DNA from 4 places in the Scandinavium lactucae genome. Region 4 is predicted to be linked to each of the others. Evidence: predicted binding sites of a transcription regulator. Region 4 holds the regulator's gene; each other region holds the start of a gene.
The links. Region 4 encodes PurR, which represses purine synthesis genes. Its sites were predicted from a motif close to CANGCAAACGTTTGCNTG; they were not measured.
Positions count from the first base shown of each region.

Region 1: a site for PurR is predicted at 2,127-2,144, ahead of purL (phosphoribosylformylglycinamidine synthase). Genes of this name have one in related genera too.
Region 2: a site for PurR is predicted at 1,212-1,229, ahead of pyrD (quinone-dependent dihydroorotate dehydrogenase). Genes of this name have one in related genera too.
Region 3: a site for PurR is predicted at 4,828-4,845, ahead of pyrC (dihydroorotase). Genes of this name have one in related genera too.

Region 1 covers NZ_JAWXRD010000004.1:28,139-35,532, reverse strand. Annotated here, with positions in the region: gene purL (phosphoribosylformylglycinamidine synthase) at 1-2,052, opposite strand, end outside; gene mltF (membrane-bound lytic murein transglycosylase MltF) at 2,309-3,856, shown strand; gene tadA (tRNA adenosine(34) deaminase TadA) at 3,850-4,383, opposite strand; gene yfhb (phosphatidylglycerophosphatase C) at 4,404-5,075, opposite strand; gene SIK69_RS05400 (MurR/RpiR family transcriptional regulator) at 5,298-6,146, shown strand; gene potE (putrescine-ornithine antiporter) at 6,185-7,394, opposite strand, start outside.
Region 2 covers NZ_JAWXRD010000040.1:846,748-854,141, reverse strand. Annotated here, with positions in the region: gene SIK69_RS21875 (sulfonate ABC transporter substrate-binding protein) at 1-520, opposite strand, end outside; gene ssuE (NADPH-dependent FMN reductase) at 513-1,088, opposite strand; gene pyrD (quinone-dependent dihydroorotate dehydrogenase) at 1,324-2,334, shown strand; gene zapC (cell division protein ZapC) at 2,502-3,044, shown strand; gene SIK69_RS21855 (YcbX family protein) at 3,041-4,150, opposite strand; gene rlmKL (bifunctional 23S rRNA (guanine(2069)-N(7))-methyltransferase RlmK/23S rRNA (guanine(2445)-N(2))-methyltransferase RlmL) at 4,244-6,349, shown strand; gene SIK69_RS21845 (ABC transporter ATP-binding protein) at 6,362-7,394, shown strand, end outside.
Region 3 covers NZ_JAWXRD010000040.1:721,499-728,892, reverse strand. Annotated here, with positions in the region: gene SIK69_RS21230 (Kdo(2)-lipid IV(A) acyltransferase) at 1-299, opposite strand, end outside; gene trhO (oxygen-dependent tRNA uridine(34) hydroxylase TrhO) at 517-1,566, shown strand; gene solA (N-methyl-L-tryptophan oxidase) at 1,619-2,737, opposite strand; gene bssS (biofilm formation regulator BssS) at 2,854-3,108, opposite strand; gene dinI (DNA damage-inducible protein I) at 3,409-3,654, opposite strand; gene pyrC (dihydroorotase) at 3,731-4,777, opposite strand; gene SIK69_RS21200 (lipoprotein) at 4,905-5,465, opposite strand; gene mdtH (multidrug efflux MFS transporter MdtH) at 5,572-6,783, opposite strand; gene rimJ (ribosomal protein S5-alanine N-acetyltransferase) at 7,006-7,394, shown strand, end outside.
Region 4 covers NZ_JAWXRD010000040.1:5,263-12,656, reverse strand. Annotated here, with positions in the region: gene SIK69_RS17710 (alkene reductase) at 1-63, shown strand, start outside; gene gloA (lactoylglutathione lyase) at 142-549, shown strand; gene rnt (ribonuclease T) at 655-1,305, shown strand; gene SIK69_RS17695 (Grx4 family monothiol glutaredoxin) at 1,349-1,696, opposite strand; gene SIK69_RS17690 (C40 family peptidase) at 2,035-2,838, shown strand; gene sodB (superoxide dismutase [Fe]) at 2,961-3,542, shown strand; gene SIK69_RS17680 (MFS transporter) at 3,584-4,750, opposite strand; gene cydH (cytochrome bd-I oxidase subunit CydH) at 4,927-5,016, opposite strand; gene purR (HTH-type transcriptional repressor PurR) at 5,310-6,335, shown strand; gene punR (DNA-binding transcriptional activator PunR) at 6,354-7,265, opposite strand; gene punC (purine nucleoside transporter PunC) at 7,373-7,394, shown strand, end outside.

The sequences.
Region 1 (7,394 bases), on a different contig from region 4:
GGTGGTGACCGCGCAGTTAGCCACCGGGATCTGCCACGGGCCGACCATCTGATCGCGGGCGACCATGCCGGTTACCGTCCGGTCACCGATGGTCACCAGGAAGGTTTTCTCTGCCACCGTGGGCAGATGCAGTACGCGATTCACCGCCTCGGCGATGGTGATATTCTGCCGGTCCAGCGCATCACCAGTGGCGTTCAGCGTGGCGACATCCCGGGTCATCTTCGGCGTTTTGCCGAGCAGAACATCCAGCGGCAGGTCAATAGGCTGGTTGTCGAAATGGGTGTCGCTCAGGCTCAGATGCATCTCTTCGGTCGCGTCACCAATCACCGCGTACGGGGCGCGTTCACGACGGCACAGCTCGTCAAACAGCGGCAGTTGTTCAGCGGCCACGGCGAGCACATAGCGCTCCTGAGATTCGTTACACCAGATTTCCAGCGGGCTCATGCCCGGTTCATCGCTGAGGATATCGCGCAGGTTGAAGCGCCCCCCGCGTCCGCCGTCACTCACCAGCTCCGGCATGGCGTTGGATAACCCACCTGCGCCCACGTCATGGATGAACAGGATCGGGTTGGCGTCGCCAAGCTGCCAGCAACGGTCGATCACTTCCTGACAGCGACGTTCCATTTCCGGGTTGTCGCGCTGAACCGAGGCAAAATCCAGATCGGCATCAGACTGGCCGGACGCCATCGAGGAGGCCGCCCCACCGCCGAGACCGATATTCATCGCCGGGCCGCCGAGGACAATCAGCTTCGCACCGACATTGATCTCGCCTTTCTGCACATGATCGGCGCGAATGTTGCCGATCCCACCCGCCAGCATGATCGGCTTGTGGTAGCCACGCAGCTCTTCGCCGTTATGGCTGTTCACTTTCTCTTCGTAGGTACGGAAGTAGCCATTCAGCGCCGGGCGACCAAATTCGTTGTTGAACGCCGCCCCGCCCAGTGGGCCGTCGGTCATGATATCCAGTGCGGTGACGATGCGATCCGGTTTACCGAAATCTTCTTCCCACGGCTGTTCAAAGCCAGGTATGCGCAGGTTGGAAACGGAGAAGCCCACCAGCCCGGCTTTCGGCTTCGCGCCGCGCCCGGTAGCGCCTTCATCACGGATTTCGCCGCCGGAACCGGTGGCTGCACCCGGCCACGGAGAGATGGCGGTCGGGTGGTTATGCGTTTCGACCTTCATCAGAATATGCGCCGCTTCCTGGTGGAAGTCGTAGCGCTTGCCGTCATGGGAGGCATAGAAGCGCCCCACTTCCGAGCCTTCCATCACCGCGGCGTTGTCTTTATAGGCAGACAGCACGTGTTCAGGGTTTTTCTCGAAGGTGTTCTTGATCATCTTGAACAGCGACTTCGGCTGCTGTTGGCCATCAATCACCCAGTCGGCGTTGAAGATCTTATGACGGCAGTGTTCAGAGTTCGCCTGCGCGAACATATACAGCTCGATGTCGTTCGGGTTGCGGTTGAGCTTAGTGAACGCCTCGTGCAGATAATCGATTTCATCTTCCGCCAGCGCCAGGCCGAGACGCTGATTGGCCTCCACCAGCGCCTGACGCCCTTGTCCCAGCAGATCGACGCTGGCAACCGGGGTCGGTTGATGATGGGCAAACAGGTTTTCCGCATCCGGTAGCGCACCAAAGACGGTTTCCATCATACGGTCGTGCAGCTCTGCCGAGACCAGGCTCCATTGAGCATCGGTCAGGGTGGAGGCTTCAACGTAATACGCTACGCCGCGCTCGAGGCGTTCAATCTGGGCCAGGCCGCAGTTGTGGGCGATATCAGTTGCTTTTGAAGACCAGGGGGAGATGGTGCCAGGACGGGGGGTGACGAGCAGTAATTTTCCGGCGGGGGTATGGCTGCTGAGGCTGGGGCCATACTCCAGCAAGCGAGCCAGTCGGGCATGTTCCTCGTCTGAAAGCGACGCGTTCAGACTCGCGAAGTGCACGTACTCGGCATAGATGTTGCTGACCGGAAGGTTGGCTGCCTGAAAGCGTGCCAGCAGTTTGGTAATACGAAATGCAGACAGTGCAGGCGAACCACGCAGAATTTCCATCATAAGTCTCTCGTCTTCTGGGTTTCAGTGTGCGCAATGGCGGAAAACGGGCGTCATTATAGAGGATCCAGAGCAGCGACGTAACCGTTTGCGTCAAAATAAAATCGTCGCTGCGTTTTACCAACCGATGCGGCCAATCGCATGAATAGGTTGCCAACTGTCGCTTGTTTAAGCAAAATGCCGCTCATTCTGTAGTGCCCCTAAACTTTAACATGGTAACTATTGCCTGAGATCGCTCTCATCACAGAGAATTAACTAATTGAAAAAATTAAAGATTAATTATCTGTTTATCGGCATTGTCACCCTGCTACTGGCAGCGGCGCTATGGCCTTCTGTTCCCTGGTTCAGTAAACCAGAGAACCGCATCGCCGCCATTCAGGCGCGCGGTGAGCTGCGCGTCAGTACCGTGGTCTCTCCCCTGACGTTCGCCAACATCCATGAAAAAGATTACGGACTCGACTACGAACTGGCTCAGCAGTTCGCCAATTATCTCGGTGTTAAGCTGAAAGTCACCGTTCGTCAGAACATCAGCCAGTTGTTTGATGACCTCGATAATGGTCGCGCCGATATGCTGGCCGCCGGGCTGGTCTACAACAGCGAACGCGTCAAAAGCTATCAGGCCGGACCGGCCTACTATTCGGTTTCTCAGCAGTTGGTGTACCGCAAAGGGAGCCTCCGCCCGCGCTCGCTGGATAACCTCACCGCCCAACAGCTGACCATTGCGCCGGGGCACGTGGCGATTAACGACCTGCAGGCGCTGAAAGCAACAAAGTACCCGGACCTGAACTGGACCGTCGACGATAAGCGCGGCAGCGTGGAGCTGATGGAAGACGTTATCGACGGCAAGCTCGATTACACCATTGCCGACTCGGTGGCGATCAGCCTGTTCCAGCGCGTACATCCGGAGCTGGCGGTGGCGCTGGATATTACCGATGAACAGCCGGTGACCTGGTTCAGCCTGAAGGACAGCGATAACACCCTCCCCGCAGCGATGCTCGATTTCTTCAATGACATTAATGAAGACGGCACCCTGGCGCGACTGGAAGAGAAGTATCTCGGCCACGGTGACGATTTCGATTATTTCGATACCCGAACCTTCCTGCGCGCGGTGGATAACCTGCTGCCCGACCTGCAGCCGCTGTTCCAGAAATACGCCAGTGAGATTGACTGGCGTCTGCTGGCGGCGATAGCGTGGCAGGAATCGCACTGGGATCCGCTGGCAACCTCGCCCACGGGAGTGCGTGGCATGATGATGCTGACCAAAAATACCGCCCAAAGCCTTGGCCTTACCGACCGGACCGACGCCGAACAGAGCGTCAGCGGCGGGATGCGCTATCTGCAGGATATGATGGATAAGGTGCCGGATACGGTGCCGAAAGAAGAAAAAATCTGGTTTGCGCTGGCGGCATACAACATGGGCTATGCGCATATGCTCGACGCCCGGGCGTTAACCGCCAAGCAGAAAGGCAACCCGGACAGCTGGGCAGACGTAAAGCAGCGTCTGCCGCTGCTCAGTCAGAAACCCTACTACACGCGCCTGACCTACGGTTACGCGCGCGGGCATGAAGCCTACGCCTATGTGGAAAACATCCGTAAGTATCAGATAAGCCTGGTGGGGTATCTGCTGGAGAAAGAAAAGAAAGAGGCGCTGGAGCGGGAGTATGCACAGGATTACCCTGCGGTCAGGCCGGGCGAGTTAAATCATACCAGCCTCGGCGTGCTGCCGTTTATCTCGCTGCACACCGAGCGCAGCGGTCAAATTGAAGTGAAACACCCGAATACGCTGGTGGATATTCTGCGTCACTGAGGCTGGGCGGCACGCTTGAGGGCCTTTTTCTGCTCACGGCGATGCCGGAAGAAATCGCTTAGCATCGACGAGCAGCTTTCCGCGAGCACGCCTTCGGTAATCTCTACCCTGTGATTCATGCCCGGATGATGCAGGACGTCAATCAGTGAGCCGGCCGCCCCCGTTTTCGCATCCCGCGCACCAAACACCAGCTGGCCAATCCGGCTATGCACCATCGCCCCGGCGCACATAACGCACGGCTCAAGGGTGACATACAGCGTGGTGTCGATTAAACGGTAGTTCTGCAATACCAGCCCGCCCTGACGCAGGGCCATAATTTCAGCATGGGCGGTCGGATCATGACGCCCAATCGGTCGGTTCCAGCCTTCGCCAATGACCTGATTCTGATGAACCAGCACCGCGCCGACCGGCACTTCCCCTTCATCCCAGGCTCGCTGGGCGAGAGTAAGCGCGTGACGCATCCAGTGTTCGTGGTTCAATTCATTGTCAGACACAGCGGCTACTCCGGTAGAAAAAGCGGGGCGCATTATACACAGCGGGGCGGGCTTTATTCTAGCTGTTGCAGTTCACCGCTCGGCGTCACCCGCCACCGGTGCTGGCAGAAATAGAGCAGCGGGTTGTCCTGATTGCTGTCGCTGTAGCCGCTGAACAGCCGCAGCGGGGTGCCAATTTTTTTCTCCAGCTGCGCCACTTTTTCATGACCCAGACAACGCAGCGTCAACACCCAGCCGCCATATCGGCGCTCGGTCATGCTGGCAATGAGATTCACGCGCGGCAACCATAGCGTGTCGACGTACACCTGCTCCACCAGCGATTTTGGCGAACCGGTGATCAGCCAGACGTCAGCATCGGAGCTGGTCAGATATTCCGTGAGGCGCTGGTGCACCACCGGGAAAGCGGTCACGTGTCCACGGAACCACTGCACGAACTGCGCTTCGATGGCCTTGAGCCGTACTTCACTGTGCCCAAAGGTTGCGGCCCACAGCAGCAGGCTCATCGGCCAACGCGCCGCCCGGCCTTTCACCAGCAGTGCTATGCCAATCACCGGCAAGAGCGGAAGCACCAACAGCGCGTTGAGCGGATTGTGGCGCAACAGATAGCGTAAAAAGCTGCCAAACATATCCTGCTGATGCAGCGTGCCATCCAGGTCAAAAAACACTACCCGACGCGAATTACTTACCAAACTGTTCTCCTTCAAAGGTGAGCGCGTATGAGTCATTCCTGTTAACAAGCCTAACAGCCATAACCTCACATTTCCAAAAACGATACTGATTGCGCCTTTCCCTTAGGATGCAGACAGCGTATCCTTTTGATTAGAATGATGAATCGGCTAAGAATGCAGCACATTTTCCTACACTTGCGTAAGTGCTTGCTTCACAATCCCCTATAATCAAAGACAAATTTCTGACAGACGGCCACGAAATAGCCCTCTGGAGAACCCATGAACTGTTTGATTCGCATCCGTCAGCGCTACTCTGGTCTCGCGCAAAGTGACAAAAAACTGGCGGATTTTATCCTGAACCAGCCAGACGAGGCACGTCACCTCAGCTCTCAACAGTTAGCGAGCCTGGCGGGCGTTAGCCAGTCCAGCGTGGTGAAGTTCGCCCAGAAGCTAGGATTCAAGGGATTTCCGGCGCTTAAACTGGCACTGAGCGAGGCGCTGGCCAGCAATCCTCATCCGCAGTCGGTGCCGGTACATAATCAGATCCGTGGCGACGATCCGCTGCGCCTGGTGGGCGAGAAGCTCATTAAGGACAACGTGTCGGCGATGCACGCCTCGCTCGATGTGAATACCGAAGATAAGCTGAGGGAAAGCATCGGCCTGCTGCGCAGCGCGCGCCGCATTGTGGTGACCGGGATTGGTGCGTCGGGTCTGGTGGCGCAAAACTTCAGTTGGAAGTTGATGAAGATTGGCTTTAACGCTGTCGCCGAACAGGATATGCACGCCCTGCTCGCCACCGTGCAGGCGATGACCTCAGACGATTTGCTGCTGGCTATCTCGTATTCCGGGGAACGGCGCGAAATCAATCTGGCGGCAGACGAGACGCTGCGGGTCGGCGGCAAGATTCTGGCGATCACCGGCTTCTCACCTAACGCGTTACAGCAACGGGCCAGCCATTGCCTGTATACCATTGCGGAAGAACTGGCGACGCGCAGCGCGGCCATTTCCTCCACCAGCGCGCAAATGATGCTCACCGATTTACTGTTTATGGGACTGGTGCAGCAGGATCTGGAACATGCCCCGGACCGGATCCGCCACAGTGAAGCGCTGGTTAAAAAACTGATATAAACGGGCCGCAGTCAACTCTGGACTGAGCCCGCTGAGGTTTAAAGATCGCGGTACGGTCTTGCCGGTACGTCTTCCTCGCCGGTGATGACGCGATCCGGATGCTCGAGCTGTTCGCCTTTCACAAACCGCGCGCTGACCGCCCCAAAGAGGGTGAAGCCGAGAATGGTCGCCACGCCGCCGTACATCAACGCCTTGTCACCCGAGTTCATCAGTGCAAAGTAACTGTAGGCGGCCCCGACCCCGGCAATCGCATTGTTGATCAGCGCCTGCCGTCGCGGTGCCTTGTGGATAGCCTGGATAGTCACCAGCGCTGCCATCGACAGAATGTACGGCACCAGGTTGGTGACTACCGATAGATCAACCACCGCCGAGAACTGCTCCGACACCCCAACATTGCTTGATGCCAGATGATGTGCCCAGCCGTATCGCGTGCCGTCTGAACTGGCCGGAATAGAGAACCAACTCAGCACGGTCTGGATAGCCAACAGGATGAGCATTCCGGCGATCGGCGTGCCGTGCTTATTGGTTCTGGCAAATATTTTCACGAAGTAGCCGACGTCAGCTGAGCTTTTAAACACCTGGGCGGTGGTGAACTGCCAGCCCAACAGCGAGCCGATACAGGCGATGATCATCAGCGCTGTGACGATATTACCCACCATCGGCGTGAACATGGTGGCAAATACCAGGCCGAAAGGTGCGCTGGAGTTCACCAGCGCGGCATTCGGGATGATGCCGCCAATGACGTTAGTCGAAACGATGTAGATGATCGCCGAGCCGAGAGTCCCGAACAGCACCGCAATTGGCACGTTCTTCTGAGGATTTTCAACCGCATCGCTGTTGGCACAGGCCGATTCAAGCCCTAAAAACGCCCACAGGGTCACCGCCACCGATGAGCCCGCCGCACCAAACAGGCTGCTGTTATGCGGGTTCCAGCCTGCGGCGTAGATTTCCGGCTTGAACCAGAACCAGCCCACCGTTGACACCACCACCACCGGGGCTATCACTCCCCACACCGTGACAGCGCCAATTTTACCGGTGATGCTCGCCCCACCAAAGTTAGCGAAGGTGGTTATCCATAACAGCCCGATGGTCATTAGACCAATCTGCAACGGGTTAGGATTAATATGGAACAAGCCGATAATGTAACCCACTGCCGTTATCGAAATCGCCACGTTACCGATGACTATCGCCACGCCGTAGGTGTAGTTGGCAATATAGTTCCCGGCTTTGCCGAAGGCATATTCAGCA
Region 2 (7,394 bases), 840 kb from region 4:
GGGCGTCGGCAGGTGTCAGGAACGTTGGCTGGATGTCGGTAAATTTGAGGCCCGCCTGCTGTAGCGCACGTAATAAGAGGTTGTGCGAACTCGAACCTTTCTGGAACGCAACCTTGTGTCCTTTCAGATCGGCCACGGTTTTGATCGGGCTGTTCTCCGGGACGAGGATCACTTCTGCTTTCGGTTTTGGTGGTTCAGCCCCGACATACACCAGGTCCGCCCCGGCGGCCTGGGCAAAAATGGGTGGAATATCGCCAGTGCTGCCCAGGTCGATGCTACCCACGTTCAGGGCCTCAAGCATTTGCGGCCCGGCGGGAAATTCAATCCACGAAATTTTGGTGTTCGGGTAGCGCTTTTCCAGCAACTGATGGCTTTTGGCCAGTACCATACTGACGCTGCCTTTCTGATAGCCAATCCGCAGGGCATCGGGGGCCGGTTCAGCAGCCTGACTCCAGGCGGAGAGCGTTAACAAACCGGTCAGGGCTAAGGTGCGAATGCGGGGACGGAACAAATTAAACATGGGCGACTCCTTGCTTAAGATGAAAAGCCGGGACGCGAATATCACGGCGATGCAGCGCTTGCCAGAAGGTTTCCAGCGCGCTGTCGAGGCGTTTTTCCAGATTTGGGCTGAACTGCGGCTTATGTTGGTAATCCTGCACCTGGCTGTCGTCGGCGAATACGCCGTGCAGGATCTCTTGTGCCTTCAACGCACTGAGCACCGGTTTGAGCGCGTAATCCACCGCCAGCATATGGGCCACGGTGCCGCCGGTAGCCAGCGGTAACACCACTTTGCCTTCCAGCGCGCGTTCCGGTAACAGATCGAGCAAGGTCTTCAATGCGCCAGAAAATGACGCTTTATAAACCGGGGTAGCAACGATTAAGCCATCGGCCTGCGCCAGTTGTTCTATGAGTGTGAGCAGGGCAGGGCTATCAAAGCGGGCGTAGAGCAGGTCTTCCGGCTCGAAGTTTTGCAGATGCCAGTGGCAAACCTCGACGTCGACCCGGGATAGCGTTTCTCTGGCATATTCCAGTAATGCGCTGGATCGTGAAGGAAAACGCGGGCTGCCCGCTAACGTAATGACACGCATAACCTCTCCTTACAACTAAATGTTTGCTTTTATCTAACATTGATAACATTTAACAGGAGTGTGTCAGAGGCAGGCGCGTTCGCTAAATGATTTTTCTGGCAGTGGATTACCAAAAAACGCATGTAAGTAAACGATTGCGTCTAAAAGGGTATTTTTTGCGACAGGTCAATTCCCTTTCGGCGACGGATAGAACATAATACGCCCCCGGTTTGCTACCGGGAATCCAGGAGAGTTCATGTACTACCCCTTCGTTCGTAAAGCCCTTTTCCAGCTCGATCCTGAGCGCGCTCATGAATTTACTTTTCAACAATTACGCCGTGTCACCGGTACGCCACTCGAAGCGCTGGTGCGCCAGAAAGTGCCTGAAAAACCGGTAACCTGCATGGGGCTGACGTTCAAAAACCCGCTGGGTTTAGCCGCAGGACTCGATAAGAACGGAGAGTGTATTGATGCCCTCGGGGCGATGGGTTTCGGATCCGTCGAAGTCGGCACCGTAACGCCACGCCCTCAACCGGGAAATGACAAACCGAGGATCTTCCGTCTGGTCGATGCCGAGGGTTTGATCAACCGTATGGGCTTTAATAACCTGGGTGTCGATAACCTGGTTGAGAACGTTAAAAAAGCGCATTTCGATGGCGTACTCGGAATTAATATCGGCAAAAATAAAGACACACCGGTCGAACAGGGCAAAGATGACTATCTGATTTGTATGGAAAAAGTCTATGCCTACGCCGGTTACATTGCGATTAATATTTCATCGCCAAATACCCCCGGCCTGCGCACCTTACAATATGGTGAAGCGCTGGATGATTTGCTGTCGGCGATTAAGAATAAGCAAAATGAGCTGCAATCGATCCACCATAAATATGTCCCGGTGGCGGTTAAGATCGCACCCGATCTTTCGCTCGAAGAATTGATCCAGGTGGCTGATAGTTTGCTTCGCCATAATATTGATGGTGTTATTGCCACCAATACGACACTCGATCGTTCTCTCGTCCAGGGAATGAAACACTGTGATGAAAGCGGCGGTTTAAGCGGTCGTCCATTACAGTTAAAAAGTACCGAAATTATTCGCCTGCTGTCTGCCGAATTAAAGGGACGCTTACCTATTATTGGCGTGGGCGGTATCGATTCGGTGATCGCCGCACGTGAGAAGATGGCTGCCGGTGCATCATTGGTACAGATCTATTCCGGGTTTATTTTTAAAGGCCCGCCGCTGATAAAAGAAATCGTTACCCATCTCTAATCTTTCCTGCACAGTTTACAACCAGGGCTTTATTTCCTGCCCTGGTTGTTTTATATTCCACAAGTGTTGCTAATTTAAACTTTATGGTCTTTTCTTAATTCAGACAAATTAACGAAACGGGAATATGAGTTTCGGGCATCGGATGCTTAAGAGAGCGGGGAACAGAAATGCGAATTAAACCTGACGATAACTGGCGTTGGTATTTTGATGAAGAGCACGATCGTATGATGCTCGATTTAGCCAATGGTATGTTGTTTCGTTCTCGTTTTGCCCGCCGCATGCTGACACCCGATGCCTTTGATTCTACAGGCTTTTGTGTTGATGACGCCGCCCTCTATTTCTCTTTTGAAGAAAAATGCCGTGACCTTGAATTAACCAAAGAACATCGCGCCGAACTCATTCTTAACGCGCTGGTGGCCATTCGTTTCCTGAAACCGCAGATGCCTAAAAGCTGGCACTTTGTCGCGCATGGCGATAGCTGGCAGCCGGTAACGGGCGATGCGGCCGCGGTATGGTTGAGCGACAGTGGTGAACGCGTAAATTTGCTGGTGGTCGAGCCGGGCGATAATGCGGCGCTCTGTTTGCTGGCACAACCGGGTCTGACGCTGGCCGGTCGTACCATGCAGTTAGGTGATGCGATTAAAGTGATGAATGACCGCCTCCAGCCGCAGCCAATATCGGCAACGATGCGCTACGGTCAGGCCGTTTAACGCGCCAGTCGCAGCGCGGTTTTCGGAACGCAGCTGCAGGACAGGATAGTACCATCGTCTGCCACTGCGCTTTGCTTCATCGGGCTCACCTCTCCCTCAACCAACGTAATCCTGCAACTTCCGCAAATACCGGCCCGACAGGAATAAGGTACGCGAATCCCTTGTTGTTCCAGCTGTTCCAGTAATACCTGCTGATTGTTTCCTTTGAACACCTTGCCCTGCCAGTCAATATCAACCACCGCGTCCTGCGCGGTCTCAACCTCCAGCATCTCTTCCGTTGCGCCAGCCCCATAGACTTTGCCCGGGCCGGTGGAGAGAATTTCCACTTCATCGCCGACGCGAACCACGCCGCTGTTGCGGGCAATCAGGTTCTGACCAAAATCGACGTCGCCGTTATCCTGGGCAGTACGGAATTGTTGTAAGGTAGCCAGCGGTTCACCAGCCGGGTGTTTTTGTCCGCGCTCCGGGCTGACAGTGGTAAAGATGCAGCGGCTGCAAGGTTTGACCACATCAAAGACCACGTCGCCGATGCGAACCACTTTCCAGCCATCTTCTTCCCACGCCCGGGTTCCGGTGACCACCAGATTGGGGCGGAACTGTTCCATTTGCACGCTGGCCGGGCAGCGATTTTGCAGGTCGCGTAGCGAGGCTTCGGTGGTCAACAGATAGGGGAAACCGTCAGCGAATGAGAGCGGTACAGCGTCATAACGTTTTACCCGACGCGTAGGCTCGGGGCCGACCCAGCGCAGCTGGACATCGCGCTTAAAGAAGACCGACAGCCACTGATTAATATCTGCGGGCGCGATGAATGCGGAGAAATGGTTGCCCCAGACTTCGGTTGGTGCGGCGTCAGCGGTAAAATCAGCAAAACGCACCATCGCCACGCTGCCATCAGGAGCGGTGAGGTGCAAACCATCATGCATCGGCACCGGTGTAAAGCGCACCATCTGCGGATACTGACGGGCGGTAATGAAGGTGCCGTCTGGCTCGGTGACCATAAAAATACGGTCAAAAGCCATACCGCTTATGTCAGCCAACGCGTGAGTGACACCGATCCCGCGCATAGATTTTACCGGGTGAATATAGAGCTTTCCCAACGTCGCCATTCCGCAATCCCCTGCGTTTGAAAAAAGTCGCCCTATATGAAGCCCAGATTCGCTATAATGCGCAACAATTTTCTGCGAGTAATAAGTGACGATATGAATTCTCTGTTTGCCAGTACGGCCCGTGGGCTGGAAGAGCTGTTAAAAACTGAACTGGAAAACCTGGGCGCTACGGCGTGTCAGGTGGTTCAGGGTGGTGTCCATTTTGAAGGAGACACGCGACTGCTCTATCAGAGCCTGATGTGGAGCCGCCTGGCGTCCCGTATCATGATGCCACTCACCGAGTGCAAGGTTTACAGCGATCTGGACCTGTACCTTGGCGTGCAGGCCATCAACTGGACAGAGATGTTCAATCAGGACGCGACCTTTGCCGTGCACTTCAGCGGCGTGAACGAAGAAATTCGTAACAGCCAGTATGGGGCGCTGAAGGTGAAAGACGCCATCGTCGATGCGTTCACCCGTAAAAATCTGCCGCGACCGAACGTCGATAAAGAAAATCCGGACGTACGCATCAACGTGCGTCTGAATAAAGAAGTCGCGTACATCTCCCTCGACCTGAGTGGCGAAGGTCTGCATCTGCGTGGCTATCGTGACGCGACGGGTATTGCACCCATCAAAGAAACGCTGGCGGCGGCCATCGTGATGCGTTCCGGCTGGCAGCCGGGTACCCCGATGCTCGACCCGATGTGTGGTTCCGGTACATTGCTGATTGAAGCCGCGATGCTGGCGACCGACCGGGCACCGGGCCTGCACCGTGGTCACTGGGGCTTTAGCGGCTGGGCACAGCATGACGAAGCGGTCTGGCAGGAAGTGAAAGCTGAGGCACAGACGCGCGCTCGTGCCGGGCTTGCCGCTTACGAATCCCACTTCTACGGTTCTGACATCGACAGCCGCGTGATTGAGCGCGCACGCAGCAACGCCCGCCGGGCAGGCATTGCCGATCTCGTCACCTTCGAAGTCAAAGACGTTGCTAAGCTCAGCAATCCGCTGCCGAAAGGCCCATATGGCACGGTTATCAGTAACCCGCCTTACGGTGAACGTCTGGACAGCGAACCGGCCCTGATTGCCCTGCACAACCTGCTGGGTCGCTTGATGAAAACCCAGTTCGGCGGCTGGAACCTGTCGCTGTTCAGCGCCTCTCCAGAGCTGCTGAGTTGTCTGCAACTGCGCGCCGAGCGCCAGTTCAAAGCTAAGAACGGCCCACTGGACTGCGTACAGAAAAACTATCATCTGGCCGAAACCGATGGCACCGCTACGGTGATGCTGGCCGATGATTACGCCAACCGTCTGCGCAAAAACCTCAAGAAGCTTGAGAAATGGGCGCGTCAGGAAGGCATTGAGTGTTACCGTGTGTATGATGCCGACCTGCCGGAATACAACGTGGCGGTCGATCGCTATGGTGAGTGGGTGGTGGTTCAGGAATATGCTCCGCCGAAAACCGTGGATGCGACCAAAGCGCGTCAGCGTTTGTTCGATGTGATTGCCGCGACCATTTCGGTGATGGGCATTGCCGCCAACCGTCTGGTGCTGAAAACCCGTGAGCGTCAGAAAGGTAAAAATCAGTACGAGAAAATGAGCGAGAAGGGCGAATTCATGCAGGTTAGCGAGTATAACGCGCGCCTGTGGGTGAACCTGACTGACTATCTCGACACCGGCCTGTTCCTTGACCACCGTATCGCTCGCCGGATGCTGGGCCAGATGAGCAAAGGCAAAGACTTCCTTAATCTGTTCTCTTACACCGGCAGCGCCAGCGTACATGCAGGTTTGGGCGGCGCACGTAGCACCACTACCGTGGATATGTCGCGTACTTATCTGGAATGGGCTGAACGTAACCTGCGTCTCAATGGTCTGACCGGGCGTCCACATCGTCTGTTGCAGGCAGATGTGCTCGGCTGGCTGCGTGATGCGGACGAACAGTTTGACCTGATCTTCATCGATCCGCCGACTTTCTCTAACTCCAAGCGCATGGAAGATACGTTTGACGTGCAGCGCGATCACCTGAAACTGATGGCCGATCTGAAACGCTTGCTGCGTAAAGGCGGCACGATCATGTTCTCCAACAACAAGCGTGGCTTCAAACTCGATAGCGACGGCATGGCAAAACTGGGCCTGAAAGCAGAAGAAATTACTCAAAAAACGCTTTCGCCTGATTTTGCCCGTAACCGTCAGATCCATAACTGCTGGCTGATTACTGCAGCCTGAAGGAAAGAATAAATGTCTTTAATTAGTATGCATGGCGCATGGCTGTCATTCAGCGATGCGCCTCTCCTTGATAACACCGAACTGCATATCGAGGATAACGAACGCGTCTGTCTGGTTGGGCGCAACGGTGCCGGTAAATCGACGCTGATGAAAATCCTCAACCGCGAACAGGGCCTGGATGATGGTCGCATCATCTATGAACAGGACCTGGTCGTGGCGCGTCTGCAACAGGATCCGCCGCGCAATGTGGAAGGCAGCGTGTACGATTTCATCGCCGAAGGTATCTCAGAACAGGCGGAATACCTCAAGCGCTATCACGAGATTTCTCATCTGGTGATGACCGACCCGAGCGACAGAAATCTCAACGAGATGGCGAAGCTACAGGAGCTGCTGGATCACCACGGTCTGTGGCAGATTGAAAGCCGTATTAACGAAGTGCTGGAACAGTTGGGCCTCGAGGCCGACATGGCGTTGAGTTCGCTCTCCGGCGGCTGGCTGCGTAAAGCGGCGCTGGGCCGCGCACTGGTCAGCGGCCCGCGCGTGTTGCTGCTCGACGAACCGACGAACCACCTGGACATCGAAACCATCGACTGGCTGGAAGGGTTCCTGAAAACGTTCAAAGGCACCATTATCTTCATCTCGCACGACCGTTCGTTTATCCGCAATATGGCCACGCGCATTGTCGATCTCGATCGCGGCAAGCTGGTGACCTACCCGGGTAACTACGATCAGTATCTGCTGGAAAAAGAAGAGATGCTGCGCGTGGAAGAACTGCAAAATGCTGAGTTTGACCGCAAGCTGGCGCAGGAAGAAGTCTGGATCCGCCAGGGTATTAAAGCCCGCCGTACCCGTAACGAAGGCCGAGTCCGTGCGCTGAAAGATATGCGCCGTGAGCGTAGCGAGCGCCGCGAAGTGTTGGGCAGCGCGCGCATGCAGGTCGAAGAAGCCAGCCGCTCAGGCAAAATCGTATTTGAGCTGGAAAACGTCGATTACCAGGTCGATGGCAAAGTGCTGGTGAAGGATTTCTCTGTCCAGGTTCAGCGCG
Region 3 (7,394 bases), 720 kb from region 4:
GACCAGAACCAGGCCATGCCGGTTTCCATCAGACCCATGCCCACGGATTCAAAGTTTTTCACCACCCACTGGTGGCGCTCTTTTTCGTCCATTTCGGGAAAGCACAGTTCCAGATTACGGTAGGCAATGCGTGAGCGGCGCTTTAACAGACGCAGCGAATAGCGGCCCAATGTGGTGCCCAGACGGTAAAGGACTGGATAGGGAAGTTGCACAATCAGCCACAGCATGCCCACGCCCAGCCAGGTTAACCAGTAACGTGGATGGAGAAGCGCAGCAGAAAATTTGGGTAAATGGGTCATCTCATTCCTGTTCTTTCGAGCAATTAGTCCTATTATTGCATTTTTTTGCCCTTCGCCCAAATAGACCCCGGCAGAATGGCTGTTATTGCAACAAATGTTGAGTGTACCCGTTTGAGGTGAGCAAAATGTAGCGCAAAATGTGGGGATGTAAATTCGCAGCACATGCTATATGATGCGGGCCGCGAATTTTCTCACCGATAAATGCAGGAACCACACCATGCCAGTGTTGCACAACCGCATATCGAATGAGCAACTGAAAGCGCAGCTGATGGCAGAAACCGAGCCGCGCACGACTGTCTCATTCTACAAATACTTCCATATTACCGACCCAAAGGCGACCCGCGATGCGTTGTATCAGGCGTTTTTAGGGCTCAGCGTTTTTGGTCGTGTCTATCTCGCTCACGAAGGCATTAACGCGCAAATCAGCGTCCCTGAAAGCAAAATGGACGCCTTCCGCGAGCTGCTGTACGGCTTTGATCCGGCGTTGAATAATCTGCGTCTCAATATTGCCCTGGACGATGACGGGAAGTCTTTCTGGGTCCTGCGCATGAAGGTGCGCGACCGCATCGTGGCGGACGGCATTGACGACCCGACCTTTGATGCCAGCGACGTGGGTGAGTATCTGAAAGCAGCGGAAGTGAATGCCATGCTTGACGATCCGGACGCCGTTTTCATTGATATGCGCAACCACTACGAATATGAAGTGGGGCATTTCGAAAACGCGCTGGAGATCCCGGCAGACACCTTCCGCGATCAGCTGCCGAAAGCGGTGGAGATGATGGAAGCGCATCGCGACAAAAAAATCGTGATGTACTGTACCGGTGGGATCCGCTGCGAAAAAGCCAGCGCGTTCATGAAGCATAAAGGCTTCAACAAGGTTTGGCACATTGAGGGCGGGATTATTGAATATGCCCGCCGCGCGCGCGAACAAGGTCTGCCGGTGCGTTTTATCGGCAAGAACTTTGTGTTTGACGAGCGCATGGGCGAGCGTATCTCCGACGACGTGATTGCCCACTGTCACCAGTGCGGCACTCCGTGTGATACCCATACCAACTGTCTGAACGACGGCTGCCATCTGCTGTTTATCCAGTGTCCGGCCTGTGCCGAGAAATACAGCGGCTGCTGTAGCGATCTGTGCAAAGAAGAGAGCGTTTTGCCGGAAGAAGAGCAGCGTCGTCGCCGCGCAGGTCGTGAAAACGGCAACAAGATTTTCAATAAATCGCGCGGACAGCTGAACACCCGTCTGGGTATTCCTGACCCGGAATAAGATGACCTGTTCAAGCCCGGTAAGCGTAGCGCCACCGGGCTTTTTTAAGCGCTTAGTTCCCGAAACGCGCCAGTCTGAACGGCGACAGATCGAAAGCAGGCGTTTTGCCCTGGGCAAAGTCAGCGGCAATCTCTCCCAGCACCGAGGTGAACTTGAAGCCGTGTCCGCTCAGACCGGAAATCACCAGCGTAGTGTCATGGCCGGGCAGGGTATCGATGATAAAGTCTTCGTCAGGTGAGTTGTCATAGGTACAGGCCGCGCCGTACAAGCAGCCCCCGACCCCGGGCAACACATTGCGCAGGAAGTTGAACGCTTCGGAGCCGTCGGTGGCGACTGCCCCAAACGGTTTGCGCTGTTCAGGCGAATCAATAATCTGCCCCCCGTTATGCTTGCCAAGCTTCAGCTCATTCTCTTCTGCCGGGAAACCATAATATTGGTCGCCGTTGGGCATTTCGCTGGTAAACGCCGGGAAGTTATTTTTGCGGCTGTAGCGTCCGTCAGCCTGGAACCAGGCGAAGACTTTACGTACCGGCTGCACCGGCAGTTCCGGCAGCAGTTTCGTTACCCAGGTTCCGGCGCTGACCAGCAGACGTTTGCCTGAATAGCTGCCATCGGCGGTGTCGATGGTCACGCCTTCGGCATGGTGATGCACGGCGTTTACCGGGCAATTAAACAACTGCGCGCAACCGGCTTCGCGGGCCAGTTCAACCCACGCTTTGACCGCGCGTTCGCTGCGCAACACGCCCGAAGCCGGTTCGAAGAGGCCGATGTAGTCGTCCGGGACGCGAATTTCAGGCCAGCGGGCCATCAACGCCTGGGCATCGAGTTTTTCAACGTTGAGGCCGAACTGTTCCGCGCTTTGGGCGACGTTCGCCAGGAAGGATGAATGGGCCGGGCCAAGATTAATTACTCCGGTTTGCTCGAAGATCTCTTCCCCACTGAGCTGGGCCAGTTCATCCCACAGCGTTTGTGCGCGTAGTACCATTGGGACATATTTTTCGCCTTCACCATAGGCATGGCGAATCAGGCGGGTATCACCGTGATGGCTGCCTTCGGCGTGCGGGGGCAAGTGCGCATCGGTCATCAGGACTGAAAGCCCGGCGCGGGAGGCATAATAACCGGCGGCAGCGCCGACAGACCCGCTGCCGATAATAATTAAGTCATAGTTCATGCGTATGTCCTGGGCATCTTCTTTATTAGCAGGGTAATTAATCTGATTCTGTCTGACAAGCCAAAATAATAAGGCACCCGATGGGTGCCTGTTGCGTGAATTTTCAGCATTAAGCGCTAATGCCTTCGATACTCGTTTTCCTGGTAATCGCCAGATTCAATTTTGGCGATGCCCGCTTCTAAAATAGAAATAAATTGGCGGGCGACATCGGTCGTTAGCCATAGCGTTTGACCGATTTCTGCTTCGTGCTGACTCGATTGTGTGGGGTTCTGGTAGTGCAGGCGCAGCATCAGAGCGTCGTAGCTGTCTACGGTACTGATGTCCCATCCGATGAGGGGATGGGTCTGGATGACTTCATTATTCTTTTCCATCATAACCCCTTATTAACGTGTTAAAAGACACTGGTTCGAGGTTCAATGCGTGTTTTCTGAAGCAAACTAATTATATCAACAACTAAGAAAATATTCGAATTTTTAGGTCAACCGCAACCTCTTTTTTCTCCTTATCCGTTTTTTTGAACAATAAAACGGCATTTAGTTCGTTATTTTTTAACCGAATAACGATGCAATAAGAAAAGGAGTAAAAAAGGCGCAGAAAAGGAATAAAAAAGCCGGGGCGACCCGGCAAAAGATTACATAATGATGGAGCGTTTTTTAATCTGATGACCTGCTTTATGCAGGGTTAAACCAGTCGTCCGCGCTTTCCCAGGTTTCCTGAAGGATTTCACTGATGCGGTCTTTGTCTTCTTTGGCACCGCCAAGAACGGAAAGATTATTGCCTGCGGCATAGCGCACGCTGACCTGGCCGTTCTGGTCAGGAAACTGGTCGTGAATACGGCGAGAAAGCTCGGTAGTTAGCGCATCAATAGCGCCAGCGGGTAGGACAGTCGTTTTGGCAATGGTCACTTCAATACGCATAATGTGCCCCCTGTTGAATATACTGGATATTTATACAGTTACTTTGCGCAATTTACAACAGGGGACGAACACTTATTTAGCCTTTGACGCGCCAGCGCACGGTTTCACCCGCCAGGAACGGGATCAGTGAGTCATCGGTCAGGGCGATACTTTCGACCACCTGGCTTTCAGTTCGCTCCAGTTCTATAAAGCTTTCATTCACCGGCAGGCCATAGAAACGCGGGCCGTTCAGCGAGCAGAATGCCTCAAAGTGCTGAAGAGCGTTCATCTCTTCGAACACGGTCGCATAGCTGCCCAGCGCCGTCGGGGCGTTAAAGCAGCCTGCACAGCCGCAGCTGGCTTCTTTGCGATGGCGGGCATGCGGTGCGGAGTCTGTGCCGAGGAACGCGCGCTCAAAGCCGCTGGCGACCAGTTCACGCAGCGCCTGCTGGTGAACGTTGCGTTTCAAAATCGGCAGGCAGTACAGGTGAGGGCGCACGCCGCCGACCAGCATATGGTTACGGTTAAACATCAGGTGTTGTGGCGTGATGGTCGCGGCCAGCAGTTCGTTTCCGTCGCGGACGTAATCGGCGGCATCTTTGGTGGTGATATGTTCGAACACCACTTTCAATGCTGGCAGACGCTGGCGCATCGGCTCCATCACCGTTTCAATGAATCGCGCTTCCCGGTCGAAAATGTCAATATCCGCGTGGGTCACTTCGCCGTGAACCAGCAGCGGCATCCCCAGTTTCTGCATCCGTTCCAGCACTGGCATAATGGCATCAACGCTGGTCACGCCGTGGCTGGAGTTAGTGGTGGCATTAGCCGGATACAGTTTGGCGGCGGTGAACACACCTTCGTTATACCCGCGCTCAAGCTCGTTCGGGTCGAGCGTGTCGGTTAAATAGCAGGTCATCAGCGGGGTAAAGTCGTGACCCGCTGGAACGGCGTCAAGAATGCGCTGACGGTAGCTGAGAGCCGCGTCAACGGTCGTAATAGGCGGCACCAGGTTTGGCATCACAATCGCCCGGCCATACACTTCACTGGTATAGGGCACGACGGTTTTGAGCATATCGCCATCACGCAGATGGATATGCCAGTCGTCGGGACGGCGGATTTTCAGGCGCTGGGATTGTGCTGTCATGGAAGGCTCCGGCTGGTTGAGAAGGCTATTTTTGCCGGGAGCTAAGGTTAAACGGAATCGTTTTCCTTTGCACTCCTTTCCGTGAAAAAAAACGGGCACCGAAGTGCCCGTGTCTACAGCAGTGTGATTAATTGGTCAGCGGGATGATGATTTCGCCAGGCTTAACCTCAATCCCTTTAGCATATTTCTTCGCCAGAGCCTCCCCTTCGCTGGCGTCTTCACGCAGAACGTAGGCAGGTTGTGTGTTGAAGTAGCTGCGCAGCGACTGGTTCAGATAGGGCATCATGGTTTGCACCACCGACTGCATTTTCTCTGGCTGGACTTTGGCATCCACCACTTCCATTTCCTGTAGGAAAATCGCCCCTTTATCTTTGTTGAATACCGGCAGCGCTTTCAGTTTCAGGTTAATGGTCGCTTTCTGATTGCCGAATAACGAAGTCATATCCAGATTCGCTACGCCGTTCAGCGTGATTTTGTTCGGTTCTTCACGACCAATGGCGCTGGAGAGGTTAGTCAGCACAATATGTGCATCCGCCACGCCCGGCAGGCCAATATCTTTGGAGAAATTGTTCCGCTTTTGCAGGGCCTGGTTAATCTCTTTCTCACTCACGGTGTACTGCGTTAACTGATTACAGCCTACCACCAGGCCGCTCACAATCAGCGCGGCGACCATCAACAACTTTTTCATGGGGTTCCTCAACATGACGTCTTTGTCTCATCCTGACACAAAGAAGCATGCCCTGTCAGCCTAATGCGCACCAGCAGAATCCGCTGAATTGTTACTACTATTAACATCAGGCCCCGGGTTCAACCATCCCGGTGGTGGCGCGTTTGGTACTGAATTGCCACCACAGCGCCAGGAAGGTGATGAAACCAATGACGCCGAGCATCGCCCACGGCAGCTCGGGCTGGTTAATGACTTTTCCTGCGTCAAACAGCCAGCCACCCCCGGCATAACCGAGGGCACCACCAAAGGCTAATCCCAAACGGCTGAAGCCCATATAGCTGCCACGCGCCCGTGGATCTGCCAACTGGGCGCTCAGGGTTTCACGCGCCGGTTCGGCAATAATAGAGCCGATATAGAACACGCTAATCAGGGTGAACAGCTGTTGAAGATTGGCTGAAAGCCCAATCGGTAGCATCGCCACGGTCATGATCAGCAGCCCGGCCATTAACCGATGCTCGAGACGAAAGCGTTTCTCGCTCCAGCGAGCGAGAGGGTAGAGCAGCGATAACGACAACGTGGCTTCGATGGCGTACATCCATTTCACCGCCGCAGGCGTGCCCGCGATATCGTTGACCATGATCGGCAGCATCAGCATTACCTGCACCGCCAGCATGTAGTACCCGGTGAGGGTCAGCACGTAGGTGACAAAACGTTTGTCACTTAGCACCCGCGACAGGCCTTCGCGCACCGGCGTTTTGACTGTCGAGAGCTTCCACGCCGGGAGATACCAGGCGTTGAACGCGGCACAGAGAATAAACAGTACCGCGCCCACGCTACACACCAGGCGGAAATCATATTGCAACAGCCAGCTGCCGAGTAGGGCACCGATCACCGCCCCTGCGCTGTCCTGCATCATCAGCAGCGAAAAAAATCGCCCGCGCTGATTCGGCCTGACTAATTTGACCACCAACGCGGCACGCGGCGGGTCAAACAGGGTGCCACCGAGCCCCGACAACACACAGGAGAGCCAAAGCATCCAGGGTTCATGGGCGATAGCCATAGTGGCGAAACCCGCCGCCCGCATCAGCATTCCAGTGACGATCATCGGTTTTGCGCCAAAACGGTCAGCAATTGCGCCGCCAAAAATACCCAAGCCTTGCTGGACGAGTTGGCGTAGCCCGAGGGCGATCCCGACCATCAGTGCCGCCCATCCCATCTGGTCGACAAAGCGAATCGAAATCAACGGAAAGACGACAAAGAAGCCGAGCACAACCAGCATGTTGTCGACGAGCAGGAAATATTTGCCCAGGCTGCGAGCCTGTGAGATGCGCGATGGCATTTCCCCTCCAGGGGAATGAAACGGTGAGAACCGACATTCTACCGTCTGAACGGCGATTTTCCGGGCATCTGTGCAACAATATTTTTTTATCAAAAGACTATTTTGATAGAGTTTATTTATCGAAAAACAGAAGTGACGCAGAAAAACGTATGTCGCTGTTTTCACAAGGTGCCAGAGGGCAGGTATAGTGAAGATAATGGCGCTTATAAGGAGTGGGGGAAGATGTTTGGCTATCGCAGTAACGTGCCGAAAGTGCGCTTAACAACAGACCGACTGGTGGTGCGTCTGGTTCATGACCGGGACGCCTGGCGGCTTGCCGATTATTACGCGGAAAATAAACTGTATTTGAAACCCTGGGAGCCGGTGCGCGACGACAGCCATTGCTATCCCTCAGGCTGGCAGGCGCGTTTGTCGATGATTAACGAATTTCACAAGCAGGGTTCGGCGTTTTACTTCGCACTGCTTGACCCCGAAGAGAAAGAAATCATCGGCATTGCCAACTTCTCCAACGTAGTGCGCGGCTCGTTCCACGCCTGCTATCTCGGCTATTCCATCGGTGAGAAATGGCAGGGGCAGGGACTGATGTATGAAGCGCTGACCTCCGCCATTCG
Region 4 (7,394 bases):
CAGCGTCCGGAAAGCTTCTACGGCGGCGGCGCGGAAGGCTATACCGATTACCCTGCTCTCTAATCCCCTGATTGATAGCGGCGGGCATCCGCCGCTATACTGATATTCCTGTTTTACGAACAAGACCTTAAGGGAAAGAGAATGCGCCTACTTCACACCATGCTGCGCGTTGGCGACCTGCAACGCTCGATTGATTTCTACACTAAGGTGCTGGGCATGTCGCTGCTGCGCACCAGCGAAAACCCGGAATACAAATATTCTCTGGCTTTCGTCGGCTACGGCCCGGAGAGCGAAGAAGCGGTTATCGAACTGACCTATAACTGGGGCGTCGACAGCTATGAGCTGGGTAGCGCCTATGGTCATATTGCACTGAGCGTTGATGATGCAGCACAAGCCTGCGAGCGCATCCGCAATAACGGCGGCAACGTCACTCGCGAAGCGGGTCCAGTGAAAGGCGGCAGCACGGTCATCGCCTTCGTTGAAGATCCGGACGGCTATAAAATCGAACTGATTGAAGCCAAAGACGCTGGTAAAGGTCTGGGTCATTAAGGTTCATGGGTGCTAAGGCACCCTTTTTTTACTCCCGCCTCTGCTGCAACCGCCGGCAAAATTTGCCATAATGCGCGCTACTTTTTGTAAGCCTAAGAGATCCTGATGTCCGACAACGCTCAACGTAATGCACTGTGCGACCGCTTCCGTGGTTTTTATCCTGTAGTCATTGATGTAGAAACCGCAGGCTTTAACGCCAAGACGGATGCACTGCTTGAAGTGGCCGCCGTGACGTTGAAGATGGACGAAGACGGCTGGCTAATGCCGGACAGCACACTGCATTTTCACGTTGAACCGTTTGAAGGGGCAAATCTGGTCCCTGAGGCGCTGGCTTTTAACGGGATTGACCCTAACGATCCTGAGCGTGGTGCCGTCAGCGAGTACGATGCCCTGCATGCCATTTTTAAAGAAGTGCGCAAAGGAATGAAGGATCAGGAGTGTAACCGCGCGATCATGGTGGCGCACAACGCCACGTTCGATCACAGTTTTATGATGGCCGCTGCCGAGCGTGCCGGGCTGAAGCGTAACCCATTCCATCCGTTCGTCACCTTCGATACTGCGGCATTAAGCGGCCTGGCATTAGGCCAAACCGTGCTGTCGAAAGCCTGCCTCGCAGCGGGGATGGCATTCGATGGTAACCTCGCGCACTCTGCCCTGTATGACACGGAACAAACCGCACAGCTGTTCTGCGAAATCGTCAACCGCTGGAAGCGTCTCGGCGGCTGGCCGTTGCCGATGCCAGAAAACGCAGAATAAAAAAAAGCGACCATTGGTCGCTTTTTTATTGCCAGACAAAGACTTACTCAGCAGGCTGCTCGTCGTCTTTATGCTTAGCCGCCGTCTCTTTGATAAGCGTCTGCAGTTCACCGCGCTGGTACATCTCAATCAGGATGTCACAGCCGCCAACCAGTTCGCCATCAACCCACAGCTGCGGGAAGGTTGGCCAGTTAGCGTATTTCGGCAGCTCGGCGCGAATGTCCGGGTTCTGCAGGATATCGACGTAGGCAAAGCGCTCGCCACAGGCAGACAGTGCCTGAACCGCCTGAGCGGAAAAACCACAGCTTGGCAGCTTCGGAGAACCCTTCATATACAGAAGGATTGGGTTTTCAGCGATTTGGCTTTGGATTTTCTCAAGAGTGGTGCTCATGTCTTGCTTCCTTAAACTTCTTTTTATGACTGTAGTCAATCAGTGTAACGCCAACGACTGCTGTCAGAAAATAACATTTTGTTCACGCAAATACATTTTACCTCTGGCGCGGTGAAGTTGCCTTAAAAATATGCCTTTATCGGCCACGCCGCCCATAGCTTGAGCATTTTCCGAGCATCTTATGTCAACATTGACGCATTTTTTTGCAGTCGCTAACGAAACAGTGCATCAGATACAAAAAGTATATTAACAATAAGTGTTTTTATGCATTAGAATCGATTCGTTTTGTCAATCATACCCAGGCATGAGTGTTTGCCTGCCTAACAGAGGAATGCTCAGTGGCGCGAATAAATAAATTCTCGATCACGCTCTGCGCTTTACTGTTTACATCGCTGTCGATGACCCCTTTGTCTCATGCGTCTGAACAGGCGCGGTCTTCTGCTTCTCAGAAATCGCACCAGGCCAAATCAGACCGCAAAAAGAAAACCACCAGCAGCAAAAGCAAAACCACCGCGAAAAAGAAAACCAGCACCGTTAAGCAGAAAACGGCCGCAAAAAGTAAAACCACTTCCACCGTCAGCAAAACCGCCTCTTCTCGAAAAACCCGTAGCCCCGCATTAAAAACCGCCTCGGCAAAAATGGTGCAGAGATGCAGCGCGCGTAAAGGCCATAAAAAGAAATGCGTTAATGAAGAAGTGAAGCCGCTGACCATTGCGGATGCGCACAAAGCCCGCGTGCAGAAAGCACAAAAAACGGCGATGAATAAATTGATGGGCCAGATTGGCAAACCTTACCGGTGGGGTGGCTCGTCGCCACGTACCGGTTTCGACTGCAGCGGTCTGGTTTATTACGCCTATAAAGACCTCGTGAAATTCCGTATTCCGCGCACCGCGAATGAAATGTACCATCTGCGCGATGCCCGTTCCGTTGACCGTGGCGAGTTGCAAAGTGGCGATCTGGTGTTCTTCCGCACCCGTGGCCGCGGCACTGCCGATCATGTTGGGGTATATGTCGGGAATGGAAAATTCATCCAGTCACCTCGCTCTGGTCGCGATATCCAGATTACCTCCCTGAGCGAAGATTACTGGGCAAACCATTATGTCGGTGCACGCCGCGTGATGACGTCGAAAACGATTCGCTAACCCCTCACCCTGCCGTGAAAGCGGCTGGGTAAGTTCCTCTTTAGCCACATCTTTTAATTTGCTACCCTATCCCTACTCAATACATGGCTATTGGGTATTAATAACAATAGGGAGAATAAGCAATGTCATTCGAATTACCTGCATTACCGTATGCAAAAGACGCCCTGGCACCACACATTTCCGCTGAAACGCTGGAATACCATTACGGCAAGCATCATCAGACCTACGTCACCAATCTCAACAATCTGATCAAAGGCACCGCTTTTGAAGGCAAAACCTTAGAAGAAATCGTGCGCACGTCCGAAGCGGGCGTGTTCAACAACGCCGCTCAGGTATGGAACCACACCTTCTACTGGCACTGCCTGGCACCGAACGCCGGTGGCGAACCAACCGGCGAGGTCGCGGCCGCCATTAACGCAAGTTTTGGTAGCTTTGCCGAATTCAAAGCGCAGTTCACCGATGCGGCGGTTAAAAACTTCGGCGCAGGCTGGACCTGGCTTGTGAAGAAAGCGGACGGCAAACTGGCTATCGTGTCCACGTCTAACGCGGGTACCCCGCTGACCACGGATGCGAAACCATTACTGACCGTAGACGTATGGGAACATGCGTATTACATCGACTACCGTAACGCCCGCCCGAACTACCTCGAGCATTTCTGGGCGCTGGTAAACTGGGAATTTGTTGCTAAGAATCTGGCAGCATAATTTCTGGCCCGGCGGATAGACCTCTCCCGCCGGGCATATTCTTAATGGCTTGAAAACGCTTCTTCCGGCTGACGACGACCACTAAACAGCACCACCAACAGGGCAATACCGGCAATAATCGCGCCCATCACCGGCACAAAGCTGTAGCCGAGGCCGCCGGAAATTACCGCCCCGCCCGCCGCCGCGCCCAGCGCATTCCCCAGATTGAACGCCCCGATATTCACCGATGACGACAGGCCTGGCGCTTCATGGGCCACGCGCATGACGCGCATTTGCAGCGGAGGCACCACCGCGAAGGTCGCGGCACCCCAGATAACCATACTCACGGCCGCACCAATTTCACTCTGCGCCAGCCATGGAATCGACACCATGATAACAATCAGTAGCAGCAGGAAGCCTTTCAGCGTGCCGGTCACCGAACGGTCGGCAAACTTGCCGCCCAGATAGTTACCGAGCGAGAAACCCACCCCAATCAATACCAGCATCGCGGTAATAAACTGCGGGGATGCCGACGTCAGGCTATGCAACACGGGCGAAATGTAGGTGTACAGGGTGAACATCGCGCCTGCACCGAGCACGGTGGTCAACAGGGCCGTCAGCACCTGTGGACGCATCAGCACCGACAGTTCCTGTTTCACATTCGGGCGTTCACCACTGCTCCCTTTTGGCAGAGAGAACCACAGACTGAGCATCGCCACCAGGCCCAGACCAGCCGTTGCGAGGAACGACATCCGCCAGCCGATGGTTTCACCGAGCCAGGTTGCCGCCGGAACCCCGCCGATGTTGGCGATAGTCAACCCCATAAACATGGTCGCCACGGCGCTAGCCTGTTTGTGTTTCGGCACAACGCTGGCGGCCACCACCGAGCCAAGCCCAAAGAATGCCCCGTGGTTTAAGCTGGTAATAATGCGTGACAGCAGCAGCGTGGTGTAATCCGGCGCGATAGCCGAGAGCACATTACCAAGAGTGAAAATCGCCATCAGGAAAATAAGCGCATTACGCCGTGCGCGATGAGAGAGCAGCAGCGTCATCAGCGGTGCCCCGGCCATCACCCCAATGGCATAAGCACTGATCAACATTCCCGCCACGGGAATAGAGACATCGACGCCTTTGGCAATCACCGGCAGCAGGCCCATCGGCGAAAACTCCGTGGTGCCGATGGCAAACGCCCCTATCGCTAAGGCCAGCAGGGGAAAATTGATTTTCATGGTACGACTCCAGTCAGCCATCCGCCGGGAAGGGGGATGGTGCAAAAACAGAAGTCAAAAGCATGACATCAATCACAAAAAAACAGAAGTAAACAAAATGGCAAAAGTTTTTTGCGAAATTGATAACAATCAGAAGGGAAATGAGAAGGAGGAAGAGATTTCTCCCTCCGGGTAAATCAGTGCAGTACGGCGGTCAGCCCGGCGGCCACGATCAGGGCCAGAGCAATTACGGTCGTCATTAAAGAGAACTTCAGGTCGGTACTCATCAATTTTTCTCCTTTTAATCCCCACAACAAAAGTGAGCCTGCTCATTTTTGCACAATCATACGCAAAAATCTCGCAGGTTTTCGGCGCATAACGATTTTTCTCTTTCCCTTTCCGTAAGAATCAGACAAAATTCCACGCTAATTTAAAAGCGTAGCAGCCATTGACCCCCTCCCGTCGTTCTGTGTCGTTTCCCGGCGTACCGCAATTCAAATGAATTGTATCCAGGGTGTGTAAAGGCAAACGTTTTCGTGTCGATAATCAGGCGTAAGGAAAGGGTCTGGAGTGAGAACGAATGGCAACAATTAAAGATGTAGCGAAACGCGCAAACGTTTCCACTACAACTGTATCACATGTAATTAACAAGACTCGCTTCGTGGCGGAAGATACCCGCAACGCGGTATGGGCAGCCATCAAAGAACTGCACTACTCGCCAAGCGCCGTGGCGCGCAGCCTGAAGGTCAATCACACCAAGACTATTGGCCTGCTGGCGACCAGCAGCGAAGCAGCCTACTTTGCCGAGATCATTGAAGCCGTTGAAAAAAGCTGCTTCGAAAAAGGCTATACCCTGATTCTGGGGAACGCCTGGAACAACCTCGAAAAGCAGCAGGCGTATCTGTCGATGATGGCGCAAAAGCGCGTCGATGGTCTGCTGGTGATGTGTTCGGAGTACCCGCAGGCGGTGCTCGACATGCTGGAAGAGTATCGCCACATCCCGATGGTGGTGATGGACTGGGGCGAATCGAAAGCCGATTTTACCGACTCCGTGATTGATAATGCTTTCCAGGGCGGCTATTTGGCCGGACGTTATCTGGTCGAACGTGGTCACCGTGAAATCGGAGCGATCCCAGGCCCAATGGAGCGTAACACCGGAGCGGGTCGTCTGGCGGGCTTTATGAAAGCGATGGAAGAAGCGCAGATTAACGTGCCTGAAAACTGGATCGTGCAGGGCGACTTCGAACCGGAATCCGGTTATCGCGCAATGCAGCAGATCCTTGCGCAACAGCCGCGCCCTACCGCCGTCTTCTGCGGCGGCGACATCATGGCGATGGGTGCCCTGTGTGCCGCTGACGAGATGGGTTTACGCGTGCCGCAAGATATTTCAGTGATCGGTTACGATAATGTGCGCAACGCCCGTTTCTTTACCCCGGCGCTGACCACCATTCACCAACCGAAAGATTCGCTGGGCGAAGCCGCTTTTGACATGCTGCTCGACAGGATCGTCAACAAGCGTGAAGAGTCGCAGTCGATTGAGGTGCATCCACGCCTGATCGAACGCCGCTCGGTAGCTGACGGTCCGTTCCGCGACTATCGCCGCTAATCACCTCTCAGGGGCCGGTTATTCCGGCTCCTGCAACCACTCTTTATTCAACGTTTCACTGTCCCCCAGATAGTCCAGCAGCCAGCTTAACGCCGGTGACATGTCATTTTGTTGCCAGGTCAGACAACACGCTGCATCCGGGAACGGATTTTCCAGCTCCAGCGCCACCCACTCCCCGCTGTCGATATACGGTCGGGCAAAGTGCGTAGGCACCATTCCGGCGCATAAACCGGCAGACAAACAGGTCGCGGACGACTCCCAGTCCGGCACGACAATCCGTTTCTGGTTATCCAGCAGCCAGGTGATGCGTTTTGGCAATGAGCGCGAGGTGTCTTCGCGCACCAATGATGGCCAGTTGCGCAACACGTCATCACTCAGCGGACCGCGCATTTGCGCCAGCGGATGTCGGCTGGAGACCACACAGTTCCAGCTCAGCATTCCCATATCGCGAAACGCGTAACGTCCTCCGACCGGAATGGCCTGCGTGGCACCAATCGCCAATTCGACACGGCCGTCAGATAACGCATCCCACACGCCGTTAAATACTTCCTGGAACACACACAGTTCGACATCCTGAAAGTGGCGATAAAAATCGACAATCATTTGCCGGGTGCGCTCCGGACGGACGATGTTATCCACCGCAATCGCCAGACTACCGCGCCAGCCATTGGCAATTTGCTGGCACTGCTGACGGGTGATCTGCATTTTTTTGATAACAGACCGTCCCTCCTTCAAAAACCACGCCCCGGCGGGCGTTAATTCGACGTCGCGATGCCGTCGTTCAAACAACGGAACCGCCAGCCACTCCTCCAGCTGACGAACGGTATAGCTGACCGCAGAAGGCACACGGTGCAACTCCTGCGCGGCGGAGGTAAAGCTGCCGTTACGCGCCACGGCGTCCACGACTTCAAGCGAATATTCTGACCACATAGGCTGCCTGCAAAAAATTTGATTCCACCAGACAAATATTAGCGTTTCACAAGCGAAGTTGCACTCCCTACACTCTGCTGCCATGTACACCTGCGACGAGAAATAGAATGAACAATATTCCTGGTAAAG